Regions from separate parts of the Peribacillus phoenicis genome, predicted to be linked through region 1. Evidence: riboswitches for the same ligand, from Rfam matches in the RefSeq annotation. Region 1 holds a riboswitch; each other region holds the start of a gene.
What was found. Region 1 has a riboswitch for S-adenosylmethionine ahead of ABC374_RS23485 (O-acetylhomoserine aminocarboxypropyltransferase/cysteine synthase family protein). Riboswitches for the same ligand answer to the same signal wherever they lie in the genome.

Region 1 (3,118 bases):
TATCCAATAAAACCTATGAACTTAGTTGATTTCTCTACATTATTAGTCTGTTTCTCATATCATGCAAAGGGTTTCCCCCATTAAAATAGAAAAAACCTTTCTGCATGAGCAGAAAGGCAGGTGAAGAAACAGGCCTTCCTCTCATCTTCCAAAGTGATTAAACTTTGTGTGAATTGGCACCTTTCCAAGGAAATCTCCTTGTCGGTTGCCGGGTTTCATCGGGCACATCCCTCCACCTCTCTTGATAAGAGCTAATATATAGAATATTTGTACATCATTAAGTTCTTTAGTATGGTGAAATTTTATCATAGATAAAAAAGGAGCGCAATGTATATTATTTCTAGTACACAGAAACTTTACTTAAACCGTTTTGGATGTCAAGGAGACGATATTCGTCGCTTTTTCAATTGCCTGCTCCAAATCTTCTATTAAATCGTCTACATTTTCAATCCCAATGGATAAACGGACTTGATCAGCACTCACACCCGCTTTCGCAAGACCCGCCTCATTCAATTGTTGATGGGTCGTACTTGCTGGATGGATGATCAAGCTCTTCGCATCCCCCACATTCGCTACATGGGACCATAATTCCACCGAATTGATAAGCTTTGCGCCAGCTTCGCGATTACCTTGTATTCCAAAAGTCACGACAGATCCAGCTCCCTTAGGCAAATATTTATCCGCAAGGGCTTTATCGGGATGATCCTCATCACCAGGATGTGAAACCCAAGTCACGGCAGGGTGGTTTTTTAAATATTTAATGACAGACTTGGTGTTTGACAGATGCTCTTTCATCCTTACATGCAGTGTTTCAAGCCCAAGCGTAAACTGGAATGCACTTTGGGCACTTAGCGCAGGGCCTAAATCACGAAGTAACTGCACTCGGGCTTTCGTTATGAATGCAGCAGGTCCAACTGCCTCGGCGTATACCAGATTGTCGTAGCTTGGGTCAGGCTCCGTGAAGCCAGGATAATTTGGCGAGTTCCAATCGAATTTCCCTCCATCCACGATGACACCGCCCAGCGTGGTTCCATTTCCCAGAAGCCATTTTGTAGCGGAATGGATGACAATATCCGCTCCAAAATCAATTGGTCTGCATAGATATGGTGTCGCGAAGGTATTATCAATGATCAAAGGTATTCCGGCATCATGGGCGATTTTCGCTACCGCTTCAATATCAAGCACCCTCAAACTTGGATTTCCGATCGTTTCAGCAAAAATGGCTTTAGTTCTTGGCGTTATCGCCCTTTTGAAATTTTCAGGGTCATCGGGAGAAACGAACTTCACTTTAATCCCATATTTAGGAAGAGTATTTTCAAAAAGGTTATACGTACCGCCATATAATGTAGAGGCTGAAACAATCTCATCTCCAGCAGCGGCAATATTCAGGATTGAAAGTGAAATGGCTGCCATTCCGCTTGCTGTTGCCAATCCGCCGATACCGCCTTCCAATAATGCCATTCTTTCCTCAAAAACGCTGACCGTGGGATTATGAAGTCGTGAATATATATAACCATTCTCCTTTAGACCAAATAAATTCGCTGCATGGTCGGTGTCTTTGAACAAGTATGCATTGCTTTGGTAGATAGGAACTGCACGGGCACCTGTTTCATCAGCTTGCAGACCGCCATGAACACTCAATGTTTCGAAACGCAACTTTTTCTCTGACATATGATTTCACCTTTTTCTATGGATTTAGTTGGAATTATATGATACCTGGCCTTTTATAAACAAAAAAACCACTTCAATAAGAAGAGGTTTCTAGAATACACCTCATCTACCAGAGCCAACACTCTGCTGGAATTAGCACCGTATATAAATTTATACCGGTTGCCGGGCTTCGTCGGGCCAGTCCCTCCGCCACTCTTGATAAGAACTATTAAATTCTGCCGTTACTTAATTCAAAATATAGCATTTTAGAATAAATCAGTCAATGAATTGTTAGAATATTCTTTGTTTAATTTCAATCTCGCATTCAAATGTCCGCAACAAAGAAACCAACCACGGTTCTGATTGGTTTCTTAGCTGATTTCCTTAAGCAATCCGTACAAATAAGGAACGGATTGAAAGGCATATATTTTTTTGTGCAGCTGTCCTTCTTTGAAAAGCAATAAACAAGGAACACTTTCGATTTCATATGATTCGGCAATTGCTTGGACATAATTCATATTCATTTTCCCTGCCTTCAATTCCGGGAATAGCTCCAAGGATATCGTCAGCATCTTGGAGGCAACCTGACAAGTGCCGCATAAAGGGGTATATAAATATAAGCAAAAGGTTTCCCCATTTTCAACAGCAAGCTTACACTCTTCTTCTTTCCATTCCTGCATCAATTAGTCGTTCACCCTTTGACTTAAAAATTTCATTTTCACATTCATATTGGCAGATAAAAGCACAGTTGCGATATGATGTTCGGGCGAGCTTTCCACTTCTTTGTACATTTTATTAATATACAGGTGGTTCGCTTCAGGCATTTCCCTTCGGAACTGCTTCCGGAGCTTTTCTCCTGATTCATCTGCGTCAAAAAGGAGATAAACATCACGGTCCATCAATTCATCCACTAATTCATCCAGCTTAGTTAATGATATGGTCCCATTCGTACATCTTATTTCCACATCTTCATTTAAAACGGAGGCAACTTTTCTTCTATCGGAACTGCCTTCTACAATGATCACTTTATCGAATTCGCCCCACTCCATGTCATCACTCCATCTCACGAATTATGTGTGCAACTGCCACGGTACAAAATGAAAAAGAGAGCAGGCCTTTTCAGTCCCCCTCTCATTCTTTTTAACCGTTGATTAAACTCTCATACTCTTCAGCGCTCATCAAGTTTTCAATATCACTGCCATTAGATGGTTCAAGCACGACCATCCATGCCTTTTCATAAGGAGACTCATTTACATATTCAGGGTTGTCACTTAAATCTTCGTTTACTTCAACAACCTTGCCACTGATAGGTGCATAAAGCTCAGAAACGGTCTTAACGGATTCAACACTTCCGAATGGTTCGTTCGCTTTCAATTCATCGCCGATTTCCGGAAGCTCAACGAATACGATGTCCCCAAGCTCGGACTGTGCGAAAGCTGTAATTCCAATGCGCACTGTTCCATCTTCC
Region 2 (3,118 bases), 2.2 Mb from region 1:
AATGAAATTGCCTCTGCTTGCAATGTTTCCGAAGCTACTATTTACAAATACTTTGACAGCAAAAAAGATTTGCTATTGGCTACCATTACCCCTGATGAGAAAGAGGAATCTGAAGATGGGACTAGCCATCTATCTACGGATGATCTAGTGGAGAATCATGTTTGCACCATGATAAATAAAATTCTTGATAATAAAGAACAGTTTTCGATACTATTCAGGGAAACACAATTTGATCAAGATATTTCTAAGCAATATGTAGATCAGATTTTCAAGCCGAATGCCAGGCATATTGAAATACAGAAGAGAATAGATAGTGGTGAGATACAGTATATCTCTGATATTATCCTATTTAATGTAGGGATCATTTCTTTCACATTGGCATTATCTACACATTATGAGATCCATCAGCAGAAAAAGGAGCCATATTTTACTTCTGAACGAATTAAGAGCATTGCTCAACTTTTGGTATATGGTATTCATGGCAAACAAAAACATACATAATGAAACGGTCATATTTACGGCTTGATGCTCAAGCCCTTCAATATGACCGTTTTATTTTCCTTAAGATCCGATGGAGTAAACTTGAAAATTTTTTAAACCAGAGTGTAAGATTTGACTTATATTTTTCAGACTATTACGATAAATGCATGCTGTACGAAATGCTTACGAAGATTTTATCTGGAAATCATGTAATATTGGAGGGGGAGATTAAATGACCGATATCGTAATTTTATCAGGAAGTCCGGCTATTCCGTCCAGAACGGACATTTCACTAAAACATATTCAATCATTAGTTGAAAACGAAGGTTTTACCACAGCTTATTTCTCAATTACGGATTTCTCAGCAGATGATTTATTCCAAGGCAAATATAATAGCGAAGATATCTTAAAGCTTTCAGAGAAAATTCAAGCAGCTAGAGGTGTCATTATTGGTTCACCGGTTTATAAGGCTTCTTATACAGGTGTATTGAAGGCCTTGATCGATTTGTTGCCAGAAGGTGCTTTTAAGGGTAAGCCAGTACTGCCAATCATGATTGGCGGAAGTAACAGGCATCTATTGGCGATTGACTATGCACTTAAACCATTAATTTCAATATTAAAAGGCGAGCCGCTGCAGGGGATTTATTTCGTTGATAAAGAAATAGATAAACAGAATTCAGAAAACCCGATAAATGATTTGCATTTAATTGATCGCGTCCAGAGTCAAGTTCAAGAATTTGTAGAAGCGATACAGTTAAGAAATTAATGAATTCGAGTAATTCCTTCTATAAAAAGTACTGGAATTCGAGAAATTATTTTTTCAAAGAATGACAGGCGCCAATAATAGGTTTGTTAATGAAAATAGACTCATTTTTTTGGATGCTTTATCTAAAAAGACGAGTCTATTTTCATATTTACATGAACATAAAATCATAATCGGAATAGTGTGTATAAAAATAACAGTTCATCCATAATATTAAACCAAGTTATTTTATAAGAAAACTCCATTGACAAGGATTAAATATATGTTAATATTTAAAATAATAAAACTTATCCAGAGCGACGGAGGGAATTGGCCCTTTGAAGTCCAGCAACCTGCATGATCGATGCAAGGTGCTACCTCCAACAAAATGTTGATCATTTTGGAAGATAAGGTAAAGATATTTACCTTGGGATCTTTCCATCATGGAAAGATTTTTGTTTTTTGGGAAAGTTGTAGGCAAACCATAACAATGTAAGGTTGTTTGGAATTATATAAATCTAAGAAATTCATTGAACCAGCGGTGAAAATAAGAAATTCGCGGATTTTCTTAAAGGAGGAACAGGCTTGGATAAAGAGAATCAGCTTGAAGAAATATTTGAACGACTTCAAGAAATGCTTAATTCTATGAAATATGGATCCATTACACTTATTGTCCAGGATGGTAAAATCATTCAAATGGAAAGAAATGAAAAATTAAGAATTAAATAAGGTATCTGCTGACTAGAAAAACTAGAGGCGGGTTTAACTGATATAGAGAGAGTATTGGTTAGATTCGTCTCTTTTTTCCTAGAGTCAAACAAACTGGAGAAGATTACAACGGGCATTGATCAACAGTTACTCTAACCTGATACAGCAAGTTTTTAGAGGGGGCTACAAAGTTGGCTGCATTAATAAACTATGAAAATTTCAACACTGGGGATTTCCCTGTATTTCCCGAAGACAGTGAGACAAAAGGTGCTTTGGAAGTTCTGCAATGGGCGAATGACCATTTTGGAAACGAACTGATTTATGCTTGCAGTTTTGGCATTGAAGGCATCGTGCTTACGGATTTATTGGCGAAGGTCAATCCTTCTGCCAAAATAGTTTTCCTTGATACAGATGTTCATTTTGAGGAAACTTATCAATTGATCGAGCAAGTGAAAAAGCGATATCCAAAGCTTTCGATCGAAATGAAGAAACCTGCCTTGACGCTAGAGGAACAAGCAGCGGAATATGGGGATGAATTATGGGTTAGAGATTCAAATAAGTGCTGTAATATCCGTAAAATCATTCCGCTTACCGATGTGCTTTCAACGGCAACAGCATGGCTTTCGGGACTGCGGAGGGAGCAATCCGAAACAAGGGCTTTAACCGAGTATATCAATAAGGATAATAAGTTCAAGTCAGTTAAAATATGTCCACTCATACATTGGACATGGAAAGATGTTTGGCGCTACGCCCACAAAAACGGACTTCCATATAATATCCTGCATGATAATGGATATCCGAGCATTGGATGTAAAACATGTACAGCACCAGCCTTCAATGCAGATGATTTACGCTCTGGCCGTTGGCAAGGAGCTCAAAAAACGGAATGCGGATTGCATTTATCTTAAATAAATAAAAACCATAGGCTTAAATAAATAGAAACCATAGGCTTAAATAAATAGAAACCATAGGGGGAAATTAGCATGACAATCAGTTTACCGCACGGAGGAACATTAATCGATCTTTGGGAACCAAATTATGATATTAGTAAAATAACAAAGTCAATCGAAATCGATCAAATTGCTTTAAGTGATCTTGAATTGATAGGCACTGGTGCCTACAGTCCAATTAAAGGATTCTTTACAAAAAGTGACTACGAGACAGTGGTCAAGGATTTGAGGCTTAGCA
Region 3 (3,118 bases), 140 kb from region 1:
CCTTCACTTCTTTTATCATCCATGGCATAGCGCCCGGCAATACTTCGATATAATCCGGCTTGGTTTTCTGCACCAGCTTATAGCTTTTCTCAAGCGCATGTGAGTCTATTAAAAAGATTCGCTGGATGGCAATGACCCCCTTTTGCTTCGCCTTCAATATAACGCTTGATTTAGTCGAAATCAGCCCATATGGATTATATTCCTGACAAATGAATTCTGTCGCGTACTCATCACTTCTTATGCCATGGATCAAATCGACATGATAAATCATTTTCTTATTATGCTGCTTTGCCATCATACTTACATTTTTCAATTGTGAGATATGCAAATCAAGAAACACACCTATTTCATAGGAACTTTCTAGAAATCTTTCAAAATCCTTCATGCTTGCTGAAGCAGGCAAAATCTTCTGATCCATCATTATCCTCCTCATTCCCAGAAAAACTCAAAACTTCAAGTCATTTAGTATATTTTAAAGAGCTTGATTTATCAAACACATTTTTTTCATGAACCATGTCACCTTAACACTATCATACCTGGCACACCCTTTATAGATTGCGGCTAAGGATATATGTAAAATATCCCCTTAAATCATAAAGAAAGTTTCATTTTCAATGCACCTTCGACGAGTTCATACGATTTAATTGTGCCAATGGGAATTTTTCGCACGATGCTCCAAGCATTAACATTCATTTTGATCGCTCTTTTTTCATATTCAAAAAATGGCGGTCTGTTAAATATCCTTTGGTTGATGAAATTCCTGTCAATGGGTTCCATTTCCACTAATTCAAATGAAATCGTTCTTTTTTCCACATGAACCGGTTTCAATGTAATCCGGAAAGCTACGTCTCTCTTAAACATCATTTTTTTCACTTCCATCGTTCCGGAAAGCACAATATGCTTAGGCGTAATCTTGACTTTAATATCCTGACCATATGATTTCATTTTTATGATTCTCTCTATCATGGATTCAGTTACCGTTATCGGTATGCCGCTTTTGAATGGACTCATCCTTGCATTCCCTCCCCACTCAAAGCATATGCCGGATTACCTGATGCCGTTAACATTTAAGCGTGAATCAATAAACGGTATATTCTAAATATTCAACCACCAACTCTTGACCTTTATAAAAACTACCTGTATAGTCATAATTAATTTAATAGACAACTCTTATCCAGAGAGGTGGAGGGACTGGCCCTTTGATGCCTCAGCAACAGACTATTCATGTACTGTGCTAATTCCAGAAGTGTAAAAACTTGAAGATAAGAAGAGTATATAGCTTTGTTGCCAACACCTCTTCTTATTTTTAAGAAGAGGTTTTTTATTTTTAAAAGGAAAGAAGGAATGCAACATGTCAATCACATTAACGAAAGCACCATTCAGGGCCGATCACGTCGGAAGTTTATTAAGACCGGAACGTTTACATATTGCCAGAAAGCAATTTAGGGAGGGTACCCTTTCAGCAGAGCGGCTTCGTGAAATTGAAACCGAAGAAATCAAACGGATTGTCGATAAACAAATTGAAGTTGGTTTAGAGGCCGTTACGGACGGTGAGTTCAGACGAACATGGTGGCACTTTGACTTCCTCGAACATTTAAATGGCATCGAGGGTTATGTAACTGAAAAAGGCCTCACATTCGATGGTGTGGAAACAGAGAGATATAATGTTCGCAATATCGGGAAGGTTTCATTCAACCCTGAACATCCCTTCATTCGTGATTTCATTGAATTGGACAAAATCGTGAACGGACGTGCCGTTGCCAAACAAACCATTCCCAGTCCGAATCAATTATTTGCTGCAGGCATTCATAATGAAGACATCTACCCTGATATTGAAGATTATGCAAATGATATCATCAAGGCGTATCAGCATGCTTTAAAAGCCTTTTATGAAGCAGGTGTGCGTTATCTTCAATTGGATGATGTATATATTGCCAGACTTTCAGCTCCAGATTTCCAGTTCAAAGATGGAAAATATACGAGGGAACAATTAATTGATCTTGCACTTCGCGTCATTAATGGCGCATTGGAAGGAAAACCAGAAGACCTTATCGTCACTACCCATCTATGTCGCGGAAACTACCAGTCGACATGGGCGTTTGAAGGAAGCTATGCCCATATCGCCCCAACTTTATTGGCAAAAGAAAAAGTAGATGGATTCTTCTTGGAATATGATGATCAACGCTCAGGGGATTTCAAACCATTGGAATACATTCCAAATGGCGGGGCACAGGTCGTACTGGGTGTCGTCACTTCAAAAAATGGAGAAATCGAAGACAAGGAAGCAGTTAAGGTACGCATCAAGGAAGCTTCAGACTTCGTTCCTCTCGAACAATTATGCTTAAGCCCGCAATGCGGTTTCGCCTCCACCCATCACGGCAACAAGCTAACCGAAGAACAGCAATGGGAAAAGCTGAAATTCGTCGTTGATGTAGCAAAAGAAGTATGGGAATGATTCATCCTTAAATGTAAAGTAAAAGCTAGGCATTAGGAAGGCCTAGCTTTTCTTCAAAACAACTCAATAAAATGTTTTGCCGTTTTGGAAAGATAACGATCTTGTCTAAAAACCAAGGCTATATTCGATTGAATTGAAGAATCGATAATATCCAGCACTTTCACTCCTTTTATAATATGGGGTGAAACAGCTGATTTCGGAACAATACTCGCCCCAACTCCAGCGGCAACCAGAGAGAGCAGAACATTTACATCATGGCATTCGCATAAAATATTTAGCTGTATTTCCCGCTTTTTAAATTCCTCGATAATTTCCTCGTAAATCCCTGGTCCTTTTTCCCTATGCACTAAAAGCAATGGGATGTTTTCAATATCCTTTAAATGAACCCTATCCTTCGAAGTGAAGCTGTCCCAATCCTCAGGTACAACAAAAACATTGGGCACTTGTCCTAAGTTCAAACTGGAAAGACTCTTCATCTCGACAGGTAAATGAACAATGGCAAGTTCGATATCCTGATTCTCCAAATAATTACTTATTTCATATGGATCTCCTGCGAATATTTTGAAGGAAACGGAAGGATATTTTTTCTTGAAACTATTAATTTTATCAGGTAAATAAGACATATACGCAAGTACAGAACCTACTGAGAGTGTACCTTTAATT

Region 2: it holds a riboswitch for S-adenosylmethionine, as region 1 does, so the genes downstream of both, ABC374_RS12245 (YezD family protein) here and ABC374_RS23485 (O-acetylhomoserine aminocarboxypropyltransferase/cysteine synthase family protein) in region 1, are expected to answer to the same signal.
Region 3: it holds a riboswitch for S-adenosylmethionine, as region 1 does, so the genes downstream of both, ABC374_RS22770 (5-methyltetrahydropteroyltriglutamate--homocysteine S-methyltransferase) here and ABC374_RS23485 (O-acetylhomoserine aminocarboxypropyltransferase/cysteine synthase family protein) in region 1, are expected to answer to the same signal.

Annotation. Positions count from the first base shown of each region.
Region 1 is NZ_JBDFMF010000001.1:4,723,806-4,726,923, forward strand. It holds SAM riboswitch class I at 139-251, opposite strand; gene ABC374_RS23485 (O-acetylhomoserine aminocarboxypropyltransferase/cysteine synthase family protein) at 361-1,671, opposite strand; SAM riboswitch class I at 1,771-1,876, opposite strand; gene ABC374_RS23490 (thioredoxin family protein) at 2,022-2,330, opposite strand; gene ABC374_RS23495 (toprim domain-containing protein) at 2,334-2,699, opposite strand; gene gcvH (glycine cleavage system protein GcvH) at 2,791-3,118, opposite strand, start outside.
Region 2 is NZ_JBDFMF010000001.1:2,495,216-2,498,333, reverse strand. It holds gene ABC374_RS12255 (TetR/AcrR family transcriptional regulator) at 1-501, shown strand, start outside; gene ssuE (NADPH-dependent FMN reductase) at 713-1,246, shown strand; SAM riboswitch class I at 1,528-1,636, shown strand; gene ABC374_RS12245 (YezD family protein) at 1,808-1,951, shown strand; gene ABC374_RS12240 (phosphoadenylyl-sulfate reductase) at 2,134-2,838, shown strand; gene sat (sulfate adenylyltransferase) at 2,914-3,118, shown strand, end outside.
Region 3 is NZ_JBDFMF010000001.1:4,586,691-4,589,808, forward strand. It holds gene ABC374_RS22760 (glycerol-3-phosphate responsive antiterminator) at 1-418, opposite strand, end outside; gene ABC374_RS22765 (hypothetical protein) at 592-1,011, opposite strand; SAM riboswitch class I at 1,168-1,269, shown strand; gene ABC374_RS22770 (5-methyltetrahydropteroyltriglutamate--homocysteine S-methyltransferase) at 1,352-2,455, shown strand; gene ABC374_RS22775 (LysR family transcriptional regulator) at 2,509-3,118, opposite strand, start outside.